Regions from separate parts of the Nesterenkonia halobia genome, predicted to be linked through region 1. Evidence: riboswitches for the same ligand, from Rfam matches in the RefSeq annotation. Region 1 holds a riboswitch; the other holds the start of a gene.
What was found. A riboswitch is a leader RNA that binds a small molecule or an ion and turns the genes downstream of it on or off. The one in region 1 is predicted to bind S-adenosylmethionine.

Region 2: it holds a riboswitch for S-adenosylmethionine, as region 1 does, so the genes downstream of both, ABD652_RS01095 (nitrite/sulfite reductase) here and ABD652_RS12375 (LLM class flavin-dependent oxidoreductase) in region 1, are expected to answer to the same signal.

What each region holds. Positions count from the first base shown of each region.
Region 1 covers NZ_BAAAYG010000012.1:33,930-41,428, forward strand. Annotated here, with positions in the region: gene ABD652_RS12365 (GNAT family N-acetyltransferase) at 1-401, shown strand, start outside; gene ABD652_RS12370 (homocysteine S-methyltransferase family protein) at 581-1,630, opposite strand; gene ABD652_RS12375 (LLM class flavin-dependent oxidoreductase) at 1,642-3,069, opposite strand; SAM riboswitch class I at 3,163-3,249, opposite strand; SAM riboswitch class I at 3,414-3,500, shown strand; gene ABD652_RS12380 (flavin reductase family protein) at 3,511-4,095, shown strand; gene acs (acetate--CoA ligase) at 4,092-6,182, shown strand; gene ABD652_RS12390 (O-acetylhomoserine aminocarboxypropyltransferase/cysteine synthase family protein) at 6,179-7,499, shown strand, end outside; gene ABD652_RS12395 (CoA-binding protein) at 7,498-7,499, shown strand, end outside.
Region 2 covers NZ_BAAAYG010000002.1:58,298-65,796, reverse strand. Annotated here, with positions in the region: gene ABD652_RS01100 (phosphoadenylyl-sulfate reductase) at 1-429, opposite strand, end outside; gene ABD652_RS01095 (nitrite/sulfite reductase) at 426-2,153, opposite strand; SAM riboswitch class I at 2,159-2,269, opposite strand; gene ABD652_RS01090 (ABC transporter substrate-binding protein) at 2,357-3,307, opposite strand; gene ABD652_RS01085 (ABC transporter permease) at 3,330-3,992, opposite strand; gene ABD652_RS01080 (ABC transporter permease) at 3,989-4,678, opposite strand; gene ABD652_RS01075 (ABC transporter ATP-binding protein) at 4,684-5,532, opposite strand; gene ABD652_RS01070 (DNA-methyltransferase) at 5,529-6,467, opposite strand; gene ABD652_RS01065 (DEAD/DEAH box helicase) at 6,496-7,499, opposite strand, start outside.

The DNA of each region.
Region 1 (7,499 bases):
ACTTCAACACGGAGTTCGGCTCGCCCACGCCCGGGCCGGCGGTGCTCGCCGACCGGCTGCGCCGGATGCTGCCGACCGACCGGACTCGTGCCTGGCTCGTCACCGAGGCGACGACGGCGGCGGGCCTGGCCCTGGTCACCCGCCGGGCGAACGTCTGGTCCGATCATCCGGTCGACCTGCTGGACGAGCTCTACGTGGTGCCTGCGCTGCGCTCCGTCGGCCCGGGTTCGCTGCTGATCCGCGCAGTGCTCGACGACGCCCGGGCGGCCGACGTCGCATGGGTGGAGGTTCCGGTGGATGCCCAGGACAGGGATGCCCGGCGCTTCTACAGGCGCCACGGTTTCCAGGAGGCCCAGCCCGAGACGGGCGAGCCTGAGCTGGTCCTGTCGCAGCACCTCTGAACGACGCCGTCGGCCCGGCGCCCCGCCCACACACCGTTGGCTCTGGAGTTCGGGCCTTAACCCCCGCCGGAATCGAGGGGGTTAAGGCCCGAACTCCAGAGCCAACGCGTCGGCGGGCCGCGCATGGAGGGCCGAGGCCGCGCGCCGGGACCCGGGCCCCGGCGCACGGCCCCGGAAGCTCAGGCGGTCTCGCCCAGCCCGGCGATGTGCTCGGGCAGCCGCTCGTGCGAGCCGTACATGAAGTGGTTCTGCATCCGCTCGCCGTACCGGCTCGCCGGCGTCGTCCGCCCCGCGGCCTCGGCGACCTCGCGGATGTGGATCGGTGCGGCGCCGCAGCACACTCCGAGGTACTGCACGTCCAGCGCCAGCGCCTCCTCGGCGAAGGAGCGGATCTCATACCGGTTGGTGAACAGCGGATCCAGCGCCGTCGGGAAGGTCCGCCCGTGCGGGGCGGGCACTGCGGCGGACTCGTCGGAGAGGTTGAAGAAGGTCGGCTCCTCCTCCGTGGTCCGGTAGGGCACCGGCAGCGCACCCACGTGGCAGGAGACCGCCTCGCGGATCCGGCGCAGCCACGGCATGGTGGTCTGCGGCCCGCGGAAGCAGTTGAGCCCGACGACGTCGGCGCCGGCCTGCTCCAGCCGCTGGGCGGTCTCGACGATGCCGACGTCGTCGGACATCCGCTCGGTGGCCATCGGCGCCAGCGTGGTGACCACGGCCAGCCCGCTCGCCTTCGCGATCTCCAGGGCCGCGAGCGCCTCGCCGGCGTAGTAGAAGGTCTCGGCGACGATGATGTCGGCACCCTCGTCGACGGCCCAGCCGACCATCTCCTCGAACATCCCGCGCACCTCCGCCTGGGCGGCCGGATCGGCCGGGTCCCAGATGTTGGTGTTGGAGATGTTGCCGGCGACCAGGTCGCCGGGCCGCTCGTCGGCCACCTGCCGGGCGATCTGCAGGGCCGCGCGGTTCAGCGGCTCGAGCAGGTCCTCCTTGCCGATGACCCGCATCTTCTCGCGGTGCCCGTTGTAGGTGAAGGCCTCGACGATGTCCGATCCGGCGCGCTGGAAGTCGACGTGCAGCCCGCGCAGCGCCTCCGGGTGCTCGAGGGCGACCTCGGGGACGAACTCGCCGGCGGAGAGGTACCCGCGGCGCTCGAGCTCGAAGAGGAAGCCTTCGGCGCAGATCACCGGCCCGGCGTCGAGGCGCCGGGTGAACTCCTGGGATGTGGTCATGTCCGGCCCTCTCAGCTGGTCTGCGTCTGCCGGCGCAGCTGGAACTGGGCGCCGTGGTGGTCGTCGGGCAGGTGGTCGCCGTCGCCGAAGAGCTTATGGCGCATGGTGCCGGAGGTGTACTCGGTCTTGTAGCGGCCGAGCTTCTGCAGCTCGGGGACCACGTGCTCGACGATGTCCTCGAAGGTCCCCGGCGTGATGTGGTACGCCAGGTTGAACCCGTCGACGTCGGTCTCCTCCTGCCACTCGACGAGCTGCCGGGCCGCGGACTCGCCGCCGCCGACGATCACCGGGCCGAAGCCGCCGACGCCGACCCATTCGGCCAGCTGCCGCACAGTCCACGGCTCGCCCTCGCGGCCGGAGGCCTTCTGGAAGGTCTCGACGGTGGACTGGATGGCGTTGGACTCGACGTCGCCGATCGGCTGGTCGAGGTCGAACTGGCTGAGGTCCAGCCCCATCCAGCCCGACATCAGCACCAGCCCGCCGATCGGGTCGATGTACTGGACCAGGTCGTCGTACTTCGCCTGTGCGGCGGCGTCGTCGGCGCCGGTGACCACCGTCTGCATGGCGAAGATGCGCACCGAGTAGGGGTCGCGGCCGGCGTCGACGGCGGCCTGGCGGATCCGCTGCACCGACTGCTTGGCCAGCTCCTTCGTCGGCGGATTGATGAACACCGCCTCGGCGTGCTTGCCGGCGAAGGCCCGCCCGCGGGTGGAGGCGCCGGCCTGGTAGATCACCGGCGTGCGCTGCGGCGACGGCTCGACCACCGAGATGCCCGGGGTCTTGAAGTGCTCGCCCTGGTGCTCGATGCGGTGGACCTTGGAGGTGTCGGTGAAGACGCCGGAGGCCTTGTCGGCGACGACGGCGTCGTCCTCCCAGGAGCCTTCGAGCAGCTTGTAGACCACGTCCATGTACTCGTCGGCGTGGTCGTAGCGGGCGTCGTGCTCCAGCTGGTCCTCCTGGCCCATGTTCTGCGCGGCCGAGGGAAGGTAGCCGGTGACGACGTTCCAGCCCACGCGGCCGCCGGTGAGGTGGTCCAGGCTGCCCAGACGGCGGGCGAAGGGGTACGGGTGCTCGTAGGCGGTGCCGGCGGTCAGCCCGAAGCCGAGGTGCTCGGTCACCGCGGCCATCGCCGAGACCAGCAGGAACGGGTCGTTGACCGGCACCTGCGCGCCGGAGGACAGCGCGGCGTCGGGGTTCGAGGCGTAGACGTCGTAGGGGCCGAGGACGTCGGCGATGAACAGGCCGTCGAACAGCCCCTTCTCCAGGGTCTTCGCAACGTCGGTCCAGTACTTCAGCGTATTGTACTCCCGGGCCCGGTCCTCCGGGTGGCGCCACAGTCCCGGGGACTGGTGGACCACGCAGTTCATGTCGAAGGCGTTGAACAGGATCTCGCGCTGTCCGGCGGGGGTGGTCGGCGGCTGGGACGGGGTATGCGTCATGCGGTGCTCCTCGTGTGGCTCGCCGATGCAGGCGCCCCTCGCGCGGCGAACCGGCGGAGCGAGCCGCCGATCGGGGGTGCGCGAGGGAGGAGACCTCCATCGGTCCTGGCTTTAGCACCCGGCGGATCCGGGTTGCTGCGGCGTCGACGAGCCAGGTCTCTCGGCCGCTCTGGATGGTACGGACCGCACTGTACACGTCCTTCCGACGTTCCTCGGAGTCGCGGTCCACATTCCGGACACCTTCGGCGACGCCCGCCGGGGCGCATGACGCCGGATGACATCACGTCTCACATGATGAGCCCCACGTTGGACCCGGGCATCGGCACCCCGTACCGTGAACCGTGTATCCATCCCGAGCGGCTGAGAGATCTGGCTCGTCGACGCCGCAGCAACCCGTTTGAGTCGGGTGCTACCGCCAGGACCGATGGGAGTGAATCGCCGATGCCAGCATCCGCACCCGCCCTCGCCGCCGAGGCCCCCGCCACGTCCGTCGACGTCGGGACGCCGACGCCTCTGGATCCGCTGCGGCTGCGCCGCGCCTTCGCCGAGTTCCCGCAGGGCGTGGTCACCGTCGCCGCCGAGGTCGACGGGACCCCGGAGGCGCTGATCGCCTCCACCTTCACCGTCGGAGTCTCGCTGGATCCGCCGCTGGTCACCTTCGCCGTGCAGCACACCTCCTCGACGTGGCCGCGGCTGCGCGACGGCGCCGGCCGGCTGGGCATCTCGGTGCTCGGCCGCGGCCAGCACGGGCTGTGCCGGCAGATCGCCTCGAAGGACCGCGCCTCCCGCTTCGACGGCGTCGCCCGAAGCACCGGCGACGACGGCGCGATCACCCTGGACGGCTCGCCGCTGACGCTGACCACCCGCATCCACGACCAGGTCACCGCCGGCGACCACGACATCGTCGTCCTGGAGGTCCTCGACGTCTCGGTGGACGAGCAGGAGGCGGTCCGGCCGCTGGTCTTCCACCGCAGCGAGTTCGCCCAGGTGCACGCCCCGGAGCCGGTGCCGGACGGTGACCGGTGACCCGGGCCGCCGAGACGTTCGCCGAGACGTTCGCCGAGACCGCCGTCGCGCCCGCCGAGCCGCTGGCCGCCGACGTCCACGCCTGGGCCGACCCGCAGACCGAGGACGAGCGCCTGGAGTTCTGGGCGACGGCGGCCGCCCTGCTGGACTGGCAGACGCCCTGGGAGACCACCCACTCGTGGACCCCGCCGGACCCGCAGGCGCAGCGCGGCCCGGACATCCGCTGGTACTCCGGCGGCACGCTCAACGCCGCGGTGAACTGCGTCGACCGCCATGTGGCCGCCGGCCGCGGCGACGTCGTCGCCCTGCACTTCGAGGGCGAGCCCGGCGACCGGCGCGACGTCACCTACGCGGAGCTGCAGGACCAGGTGAACCGCGCGGCGAACGCGCTGACCGCCCTGGGCGTCGGCGCCGGCGACCGGGTGGTGATCTACCTGCCGGTGCTGGTCGAGACCGTGGTCATCACCCTGGCCTGCGCGCGGATCGGGGCGGTGCACTCGCTGGTCTTCGGCGGCTTCTCCGCCGAGGCGCTGCGCTTCCGCGTCGAGGACACCGCCGCGAAGCTGCTGGTCACCACCGACGGGCAGTTCCGCCGCGGACAGGCGGTGCCGGTGAAGGAGAACGCCGACGCCGCCGTCGCCGGGGAGAACGCGATCGAGCACGTGCTGGTCGTCGAGCGCACCGGCTCGGAGGTGGCCTGGACCGCCGGCCGCGACGTGGCCTGGGGCGACGTTGTCGACGCCGCCTCGCCGGTGCACGAGCCGGAGTTCTTCGACGCCGAGCACGAGCTGTTCATCATGTACACCTCCGGCACCACCGGGAAGCCCAAGGGCCTGGTGCACACCACCGGCGGCTATCTGACCGGGGCGCTGTTCACCCATCTGCGGCTCTTCGCCCACCCGGATCCCGCGCGGCGGGGCGAGGACGTCCACTGGTGCACGGCGGATCTGGCCTGGGTCACCGCCCACACCTATGAGATCTACGGGCCGCTGGCCGCCGGGGCGACCCAGGTGATCTACGAGGGCACGCCGACCACCCCGCATCCGGGCCGGCACTTCGAGATCATCCAGCGCCTCGGAGTGACCAGCTACTACACCGCCCCGACGCTGGTGCGCTCGCTGATGGGCGCCTTCCCCGACGGCGTCCCGGCCGAATACGACCTCTCCAGCATCCGGCTGGCCGGCACCGTCGGCGAGGCGGTCAACCCCGAGGCCTGGCGGTGGATCCGGCGGGAGATCGGCCGGGACACCGTCGACGACGCCGGACGGCCCGCGCTCCCCCTGGTCGACACCTGGTGGCAGTCCGAGTCCGGCTCCACAGTGCTCTCCCCGCGCCCGGAGGACGCGGCGACCCGCACGCTGAAGCCCGGCAGCGCGAGCCGGGCGATGCCCGGCTGGGAGGCCGCCGTCGTCGACGACGCCGGCGCGCCGGTGGACGCCGAGACCCAGGGGAACATCGTGCTCACCCGCACCGGCCCGTCGATGGCGCGCACCGTCTGGGGCGATCCGGAGCGGTACTACACCTCCTACTGGGCGCAGTACGCCGAGCAGGGCTGGTTCCTCGCCGGCGACGGCGCCAAGCAGGACGCCGACGGCGACCTGTGGATCCTCGGCCGCATCGACGAGGTCATCAACATCTCCGGCCACCGGCTCTCGACCATCGAGATCGAGTCGGCGCTGGTCACCCACTCCGACGTCGTCGAGGCCGGCGTCTGCCCGGTCGAGGACCCGACCACCGGCCACGCGGCCGTGGCCTTCGTCGTGCTGACCGACGCCGCCCGCGCGCGCCTCGCCGACGCCGACTCGGACGGTGACTCGGCCGAGGAGAAGCTGCTGGCCGGGCTGCGCGCCCACGTCGGCGCGGTGATCGGCCCGGTGGCCAAGCCGCGGCGGGTGATCCCGGTGCCCGAGGTGCCCAAGACCCGCTCCGGCAAGATCATGCGCCGACTGCTGACCCAGCTGCACGACGGCGCGGCCCTCGGCGACACCACCAGCCTGCAGAATGAGCACTGCGTGGAGCAGATCGCCGCGATCTGCGACGCGCGCGGCACCGCCGCTTCCCGCCCCTCGACCCAGGAGACCGCATGAGCGAGAGAGAGTTCGGATTCCGCACCCGGGCGCTGCACGCCGGGGCCGTCCCGGACGCCGTCCACGGCACCCGGGCGGTGCCGATCCACCAGTCGACGTCCTTCGTCTTCAAGGACACCGACGACGCCGCGAACCTCTTCGCGCTGCAGAAGTACGGCAGCATCTACTCGCGGATCGGCAATCCGACCGTCAACGCGCTCGAGGAGCGGCTGGCCTCGCTGGAGGGCGGCATCGGGGCGGTGGCCACCGCCTCCGGGATGAGCGCGGAGTTCCTGGTCTTCGCCGCGCTGTGCGGCACCGGCGACCACATCGTGGCCTCCTCGAAGCTCTATGGCGGCACGGTGACCCAGCTGGACGTCACGCTGCGCCGCTTCGGCATCGAGACGACCTTCGTCGACACCACCGACCCGGAGGCCTTCCGCGCCGCGCTGCAGGAGAACACCAAGGTCGTCTACACCGAGACGGTGGCCAACCCCAGCTCCGACGTCGCCGACCTGCGCGGGCTGGCCGACGTCGCCCATGAGCACGGGGTGCCGCTGGTGGTCGACGCCACGCTGACCACCCCGTACCTGCTGCGGCCGATCGAGCACGGCGCCGACATCGTCGTCCACTCGGTGACGAAGTTCCTCGGCGGGCACGGCACCACGCTGGGCGGCGTCGTCGTCGAGGCCGGCACCTTCCCCTGGGACAACGGGAAGTTCCCCTCGATGACCGAGCCGGTCCCCTCCTACGGGGACCTCTCCTGGTGGGGGAACTTCGGCGAGTACGGCTTCCTGACCAAGCTGCGCTCCGAGCAGCTGCGCGACATCGGCCCCTCGCTGACTCCGCAGGCGGCCTTCCAGCTGATGCAGGGCATCGAGACGCTGCCGCAGCGGATGGGCGAGCATGTGGCCAACGCGCAGCGGATCGCCGAGTGGCTGGAGGCCGACGAGCGCATCTCCTACGTCAACTACGCCGGGCTGCCCTCGCATCCGGACCACGAGCGGGCGCGCGAGGTGCTGCCGCTGGGCGCGGGATCGGTGTTCAGCTTCGGCGTGACCGGCGGCCGCGAGGTCGGCGCCCGGTTCATCGAGGCGCTGCAGCTGGCCAGCCACCTGGCCAACGTCGGCGATGTGCGCACGCTGGTGCTGCACCCCGGCTCGACCACCCACCAGCAGCTCACCGAGGAGCAGATGGCCGCCGCCGGCATCCCGGACGACCTGATCCGCATCTCAGTGGGCCTGGAGGACGTCGACGACGTCCTCTGGGATCTGGACCAGGCGCTGGACGCCGCCCTGGCCGCGACGGCGGCCACCGAGCAGACGGAGGAGGCCCGAT
Region 2 (7,499 bases), on a different contig from region 1:
GTTCAGCGGCTCGACCTTGCGCATCCGGCAGCAGGCCGCCGGATCGCTGGCGAAGAGGTCCTTGCCGTGCGCGGCGTCCTGCTCGGCGACGCTGAGCTTCGGGGTGACGTCGACGACGGTCACGTCGAGCTGGCGCGCGACCTCGTCGCGGGTCGCCAGCGTCTCGGTGAAGTGATATCCGGTCTCCAGGAAGAGCACGTCGACGCCGGGGAACTGGTCGGCCACCAGCGAGGGCACGACGGCGTCGGCCATGGAGCAGGCCACCGCCAGGTCCTCGACGGAGAAGTGCTCGCCCACCCAGGCGATGACCTCCTCGGCGGAGGCCTCCCAGCCCAGGGTCTCGGCCCCCTCGGCGGCCAGCGCACGGAGTCGGTCGACGTCGACGGGCGCCTCGGCGACGGCGCAGGCGCGGTCGGTCGCGGCGCTCATGCGGCGGTCACCTCCTCCTTCTGCAGGCGCTCCTCGTCGGCGCGGTGGGCCCACTGGCCGAAGGTCTCGCCGGCGGTCCGCTCCGCCAGGAAGCGGCGGACCAGCGTCTCGACATAGTCGACGAGCTCCTCCGTGGTGACCTTGAGCCCGCGCACCGTCCGGCCCAGTCCCGGGTCGTCACGCTGCTCGGAGGTCAGCCCGCCGCCCAGATGGACCTGATAGCCGGGCGACTTGCCGCCGTCGCCGTCGGGCAGCAGCTGGCCCTTCAGGCCGATGTCGGCGGTCTGGATGCGGGCGCAGGAGTTCGGGCAGCCGTTGATGTGCAGCGTCAGCCGCTGCGGCATCTGCTCGGCGACGTCGGCCAGCCGCTCCTCGAGCTCGCCGACGGCGGTGGCCGCGTTGGCCTTGGTCTCGACGATGGCCAGCTTGCAGAACTCGATGCCGGTGCAGGCGATGGTCGAACGGCGGAACACCGACGGCGCCGGGTCCAGGCCCAGCTCACGGAGTCCGGCCTGCACCGCCGCGACGTGCTCGTCGGCGACGTCGAGGATCACCAGGTGCTGGAACGGCGTGGTGCGCAGCCGGGCCGAGCCGTGGACCTCGAGCAGGTCGGCCAGCTGCACCAGCAGCGTGCCGGAGACCCGTCCGACGGTCGGCGCGGCGCCGATGTAGTTCAGCCCGTCCTTCTGCCGGTGCACGCCGATGTGGTCGCCGGGGACGTTCGGCGTCGGCGGAGCCGGACCGTCGGACAGCGCATAGCCGAGGTACTCCTCCTCGAGCACGCGCCGGAACTCCTCCGGGCCCCAGTCGGCCATCAGATACTTCAGCCGGGCCTTGTTGCGCAGCCGGCGGTAGCCGTAGTCGCGGAAGATCCGCGTGACCCCGTGCCAGACCTCGGCGGCCTGCTCCTCGGTCACGAAGGCGCCGAGCCGCTCGGCCAGCCGGGCGCTGGTGGACAGCCCGCCGCCGACCCACAGGTCGTAGCCGGGACCGTGCTCGGGGTGGTCGATGCCGACCAGCGAGCAGTCGTTGATCTCGTGGACCACGTCCTGGCTGGGGTGGCCGGTGATCGCGGTCTTGTACTTGCGCGGCAGGTTCGCCAGCTCCGGATCCCCGATGTAGCGGTCGGAGATCTCGCGGATGACCGGCGTGGGGTCGATGACCTCGTCGGCCGAGATCCCGGCCACCGGCGAACCGAGGATCACCCGCGGGGTGTCGCCGCAGGCCTCGGTGGTGTGCAGGCCGACTGCCTCCAGCCGGCGCCAGATCTCCGGGACGTCCTCGACGGCGACCCAGTGCAGCTGCACGTTCTGCCGATCGGTGACGTCGGCGGTGTCGCGGGCGAAGTCCCGGGAGACCTCGCCGACGACGCGCAGCTGCTCGGTGCTCAGCCCGCCGCCGTCGATGCGCACGCGCAGCATGAAGTACTCGTCGTCGACCTCCTCGGGCGGCAGCGAGTTGTGCGCGCCGGCCTCCACGCCGGGACGCCGCTGGGTGTACAGCCCCCACCAGCGGAAGCGGCCGCGCAGGTCGTCGTTCGAGATCGAGGAGAAGCCCTGCTTGGAGTAGACCTCCTCGATGCGGCGACGCACGTTGAGGCCGTTGTCCTCCTGCTTGAACTCCTCGTTGTGGTTCAGCGGGTCGGTGCCGTCGACCTTCCACTGCCCGTTGGGGCGCTTGGTCGGGCGGGGCGCTGCGGGTTTCGCGGGCACGTCAGTGCTCAATGGATCCTCCATCGGTCCTGGCGTTAGCACCCGGCACGAAGCCCTGCTCGGCAGGGACGTCATCCGGGTTGCTGCGGCATCGTCGAGCCAGATCTCTCAGCCGCTCTGGATGGGTCATTCTGTTGTTCAGGGCCCCACGCTACTGCAGGTCCCCGGAGGAAGAGAAGACGACATGTCACATATCGTCATGAATGTTCATGTGTTCAGTCGAGGTCCTTCTCGGCGAGCCAGTCGGCGGCGATGTCCTCGGCCGCGGCCTGCTCGTCGATGCTGCGCCCGTTCAGCGCCAGCAGCTCCTCGCTGGTGAGCTCGGCGGTGACGTCCTCGACGGCCGCGCGCGCCTGCTCGCCGACGGCCTCGGAGGCCAGCGGGACCACCGGCTGCGGCGGGACCAGCTCCTCGGGATCGTCGAGCACGACCAGGTCGTTCTCCTCGATCGTGGGGTCGGCGCTGTAGATGTCGGCGACGTCGGCGTCGCCGTCGGTCAGCGCGCGCACCGTCAGCGGCCCGCCGGAGTCCTCCACCGGCACCACCTCGGCGTCGACCCCGTAGACCTCCTCCAGCCCCTCGGGCCCGTAGGGCCGGGTGGCGAACTCGGAGTTGGCCGCGATGCGCACCCCGCCGTCGACGTCGGCGAGGTCGCCGACGCTGGACAGGTCGTGCTCCTCGGCGAACTCGGCAGTGACCACGTAGGAGTCCTGATCGGTGGCCTCGGCGGCGGACAGCGTCTCGACGCCCTCGGGCAGGGCCTCCTCCAGCCCGGCGAGGATCTCCTCGCGCGTGGCGGCCTCGGCCTCCGAGTCCAGGTATTGCAGCAAGTTGCCCGCGTACTCCGGGAAGAGGTCGATGGCGCCGGACTCGACCTCGGGCATGTAGACCTCGCGCTGTCCGATCTCGAACTCGCGCTCGACCTCGTGGCCCTCGGCCTCGAGCCGCTGGGCGAAGAGCTCGGCGATGATCGTGTTCGAGTAGTACTGCTGCGAGCCGACGACGAGGGCCGAGCCGTCGCCCGCTCCCCCGCCGCCGTCGTCGCCCTCGGCCAGCGGATCCGAGGAGGAGCAGGCGGTCAGGCCCAGCAGCGCGGCGGTCGCCAGCGAGGTGATGCTCGCCGTCCTGCCGCGGAGACGGGTGCTGCGAGGCGAGGCATGGTTCATAGTCGTTCCCCTTCCTGGTGGATCAGGCGATGCCGGGCCGGCGGGCGAGCAGGCGCTGCCCGAGGGCGAACAGCGCGTCGAGCACGACGGCCAGCAGGATCACCACGATCGACGCTCCCAGCATCATGGCATAGTCGTGGTTGCGCAGGCCCAGGAACAGCGGCCGGCCGAGGCCCCCGGCGCCGACGTAGGCGGCCAGCGTCGCCGTGGCCACGACCTGCAGCGTCGCCAGCCGCACGCCGCCGAGGATCAGCCGCAGGCCCAGCGGCACCTCCACGCCGAGCAGCACCTGCCGCGGGCTCATCCCCTGGGCGCGGGCGGCGTCGACGACCTGCGGGTCCACCGCCTCGACGCCGGAGTACGCGCCGGCGAGGATCGAGGGAACCGCCAGCACGATGAAGGCGACCATCGGAGCGGTCAGTCCGATCCCGGCGGCCAGCGCCACCAGGGTGATCACCCCCAGCGTGGGCAGCGCCCGCGTGACTCCGGTGCTGACCACGGCGATCCCCCGGCCGCGGCCGGTATGGCCGATGAACAGCCCTGCCGGCAGCGCGACCAGCGCCGAGAGCCCGACGGCGAGCAGCGAGTAGAGCAGGTGCTCGCCGGCGCGGACGCCGAGTCCGCCCGGCCCCGTCCAGGAGTCGGCGGTCAGCACCCAGTCCAGCGCCTCCAGCAGCGGGGTCATGCCGCGCCCCGCTCCGCGGCCCGCGCCGCCTCTCGGGAGCCGGCACGGCGCGGCGCCGGCCGCCGCCAGGGCATCAGCACCCGGCCGAGGGCGACCAGCAGCAGATCCAGCACCAGCGCCAGCACGGCGGTCATCACGATGCCGGCGACGATCGAGGCGACGATGCCACGTTCGAAGCCATCGGTGAACAGCGAGCCGAGACTGGTGATGCCCAGCACCGCCGAGACGCTGACCAGGCTGATCGTCGAGACCGAGACCACCCGCAGCCCCGCCAGCAGCGCCGGGCCGGCCAGCGGCAGCTCGACGGTCAGGAAGCGGCCGGCGGCGGAGTGCCCGACGGCGACGGCGGCCAGCCGCACGTCCTCCTCCACCGAGCCGAAGGCGTCGGCGGCCGAGCGCACCATCAGCGCCAGACCGAACAGCGTCAGCGCCATCACCGCATTCACCGGCTCCCGGATGCTGGTGCCCAGGATCAGCGGCAGCACGATGAACAGCGGCAGCGAGGGGATCGCGTAGAGCAGTCCGATGCCGCCGACCAGCGCCTCGCGCAGCCGCGGCAGCCGCACGGCGAGCCGGCCCAGCGGCAGCGCCAGCAGGAAGGCCGCGAGCACCGCCGGGACGGTGAGCAGCAGGTGGTCGACGGTCAGTTCCAGGATCTGCGGGAGGTTCTCCAGGATCCACTGCACGGCGGTCACTCCCCGGCGCCGGCGGAGGGCCCGCCGTCGGCGTCGTCGAGCACGCCCAGCGGCCGGCCGGCGTCGTCGGTGACCACCTGTCCCCCGCCGGGACGCGGCGCGGCGCGGAGCTTCCGCCGCCCCGCGCCGAGCCCCAGGAAGCGGGAGACGAAGTCGTCGGCGGGCGCCTCGACGAGCTCGCGCGGCGTGCCCGTCTGGGCGGTGCGGCCGCCGGGCCGGAGGACCACGATCTGGTCGCCGAGCGCCAGCGCCTCGTCGATGTCGTGGGTGACGAAGACGATCGTCTTGCGCAGGTCGTCCTGCAGCCGGCGCAGCTCCCGCTGCAGCTCGAGTCGCACCAGCGGGTCGACGGCGCCGAAGGGCTCGTCCATCAGCAGGATGTTCGGGTCGTCGGCCAGCGCGCGAGCGACGCCCACGCGCTGCTGCTGGCCGCCGGAGAGCTGGCCGGGATGGCGCCGGGCGAGCTGCGGATCGAGGCCGACGACCTCCATCAGCTCCATCGCGCGCCGGCGGGCCTCGGCCCGCGGGACGCCGTTCAGCCGCGGCACGGTGGCGATGTCCTCGACCACGCGACGATGCGGCATCAGCCCGGAGTTCTGCATGACGTAGCCGATGCTGCGCCGCAGCGCCACCGGCCGCACAGTGCCGACGTCGACGTCGTCGATGCGCACCGAGCCGGCCGTGGGCTCGACCATGCGATTGACCATCCGCAGCAGCGTGGTCTTGCCGCAGCCCGAGGAGCCCAGCAGCACTGTGGTGGTGTGCGAGGGCACGGTGAGGCTGAAGTCCTCCACGGCGGCGGTGCCGTCGGAGTAGGTCTTCGACACCTGACGGAACTCGATCACGACGGCGCCTCCTGTCCCGCGGCGGGCGGTCCGAGCGGCAGGCTCCGTCCGTCCGTCCCCGTGCCGGAGCTCCGCTCCGGATCGATCGGATGCACCTCGGCGTGGGCGCCCAGCCGGCGGCCCATCACCTCGACGGCGTGCGGCGAGGAGTCGATGCAGACGAAGCGCCGGCCGGTCTCCGCGGCGACTGCGCCCAGCGTGCCGGAGCCGGCGAAGAAGTCCAGCACCCAGTCGCCGGGCCGGGAGGAGGCGGCGACCATCCGGCGCAGCAGTCCGGTGGGCTTCTGCGTCGGGTAGCCGGTCTTCTCGCGGCCCGTCGGAGAGACGATGGTGTGCCACCAGACGTCGGTGGGCAGCTTGCCGCGGGCGGCCTTCTCCGGGGTGACCAGCCCGGGCGCCATGTACGGCTCGCGGTCCACCGCCTCGGCGTCGAAGTGATAGGCCTGCGGATCCTTGACGTAGACCAGGATGGTGTCGTGCTTCGTCGGCCAGCGCTTCTTCGTCCGGCCGCCGTAGTCGTAGGCCCAGACGATCTCGTTGAGGAAGCACTCCCGGCCGAAGACGACGTCGAGCATCACCTTCGCGTAGTGCACCTCGCGGTAGTCCAGGTGCAGATACAGCGTGCCGGTCCGGTCGAGCAGCCGCCAGGCCTCCAGCAGCCGCGGCTCGAGGAACTCCCAGTAGTCGGTGAAGGAGTCGTCGTAGGCGGCCAGCAGCCGACGCACCGTCTCATAGCGTCGGCCGCCGAAGCCGACATGGTCGCCCTCGGCGTGCCGGGTGGTGCTGGTGCGGACGCTGGTCCGGGCCCGGCCGGTGTTGAACGGCGGGTCCAGATAGATCATGGCGAAGCCGCCGTCCGGCAGCCCGCGCAGGTGCTCGAGGTTCTCGCCCTCGAGCACCAGCGACGGACCGTCCGGGTCGAATGCGGTCGTCACCGATGCAGGTCCTCACTCGGCCCCGGGCTCAGGCGCCCGAGCCCGCCTGTCCGCCGTCGCCGTTCGTGGAGCCGCTCTGCGCGCCGGAGCCCGAGGACCCGCCGCGACGACGACGCCGCCGGCGCCGCTGCCCGCCGCCGGATCCGCTCCGGCTCGACTCGCCGGCCTCCGCCGTGCCGCCGTCCTGGCCGTTCTGGCGGCCCTGGCCGCTCTGGCCCTCGGCCTGGCCGTTCCGGCCTCCGGCCTCGTCGGAGGACCGGCGCGTGCGCCGTCGGCCGCCGCGTCCCGAGCCGCTCCGGCCCGAACCGCCGCGTCCCGAACCGCTCTGCGCCGCGTCGTCCCGGCTCCGGCCGCGCGAGGACGAGCTCTTGCGGCTGTCGGCGTCGGCGCCGCCCAGCTCCTCGAGCGTCTCGTCGTCCAGTCCGGTCTTCGAGCGCTTGTGGCGCGGCAGGCGCCCCTTGGTGCCCTTCGGGATGTCCAGGTCCTCGTAGAGGTGCGGCGAGGAGGAGTAGGTCTCCACCGGCTCCTCCACGCCCAGACCCAGCGCATTGTTGATCAGCTTCCAGCGCGGGACGTCCTGCCAGTCGACGAAGGTCACCGCGGTGCCCTTCTGGCCCGCACGGCCGGTGCGGCCGACGCGGTGCAGATAGGCCTTCTCGTCCTCGGGCGCGGTGAGGTTGATGACGTGGGTGACATCGGTGACGTCGATGCCGCGGGCGGCGACGTCGGTGGCCACCAGCACGTCGATCTTCTCGGTGCGGAAGGCCCGCAGCGCCTGCTCGCGCGCACCCTGGCCCAGGTCGCCGTGGATGGCCCCGGCGGCGAAGCCGCGGGAGATCAGCTCGGCGGAGAGCTTGTCGGCCTGCCGCTTGGTCCGGGTGAAGATGATCGTCCGCCCCCGGCCCTCGGCCTGCAGGATCCGGGCGATGACCTCGTCCTTGTCCAGCTGGTGGGCCCGGTAGATGACCTGCCGGATGTCCTTCTTGGTCACGCCCTCGTCGGCCGGATCCGCCGCGCGGATGTGGGTCGGCT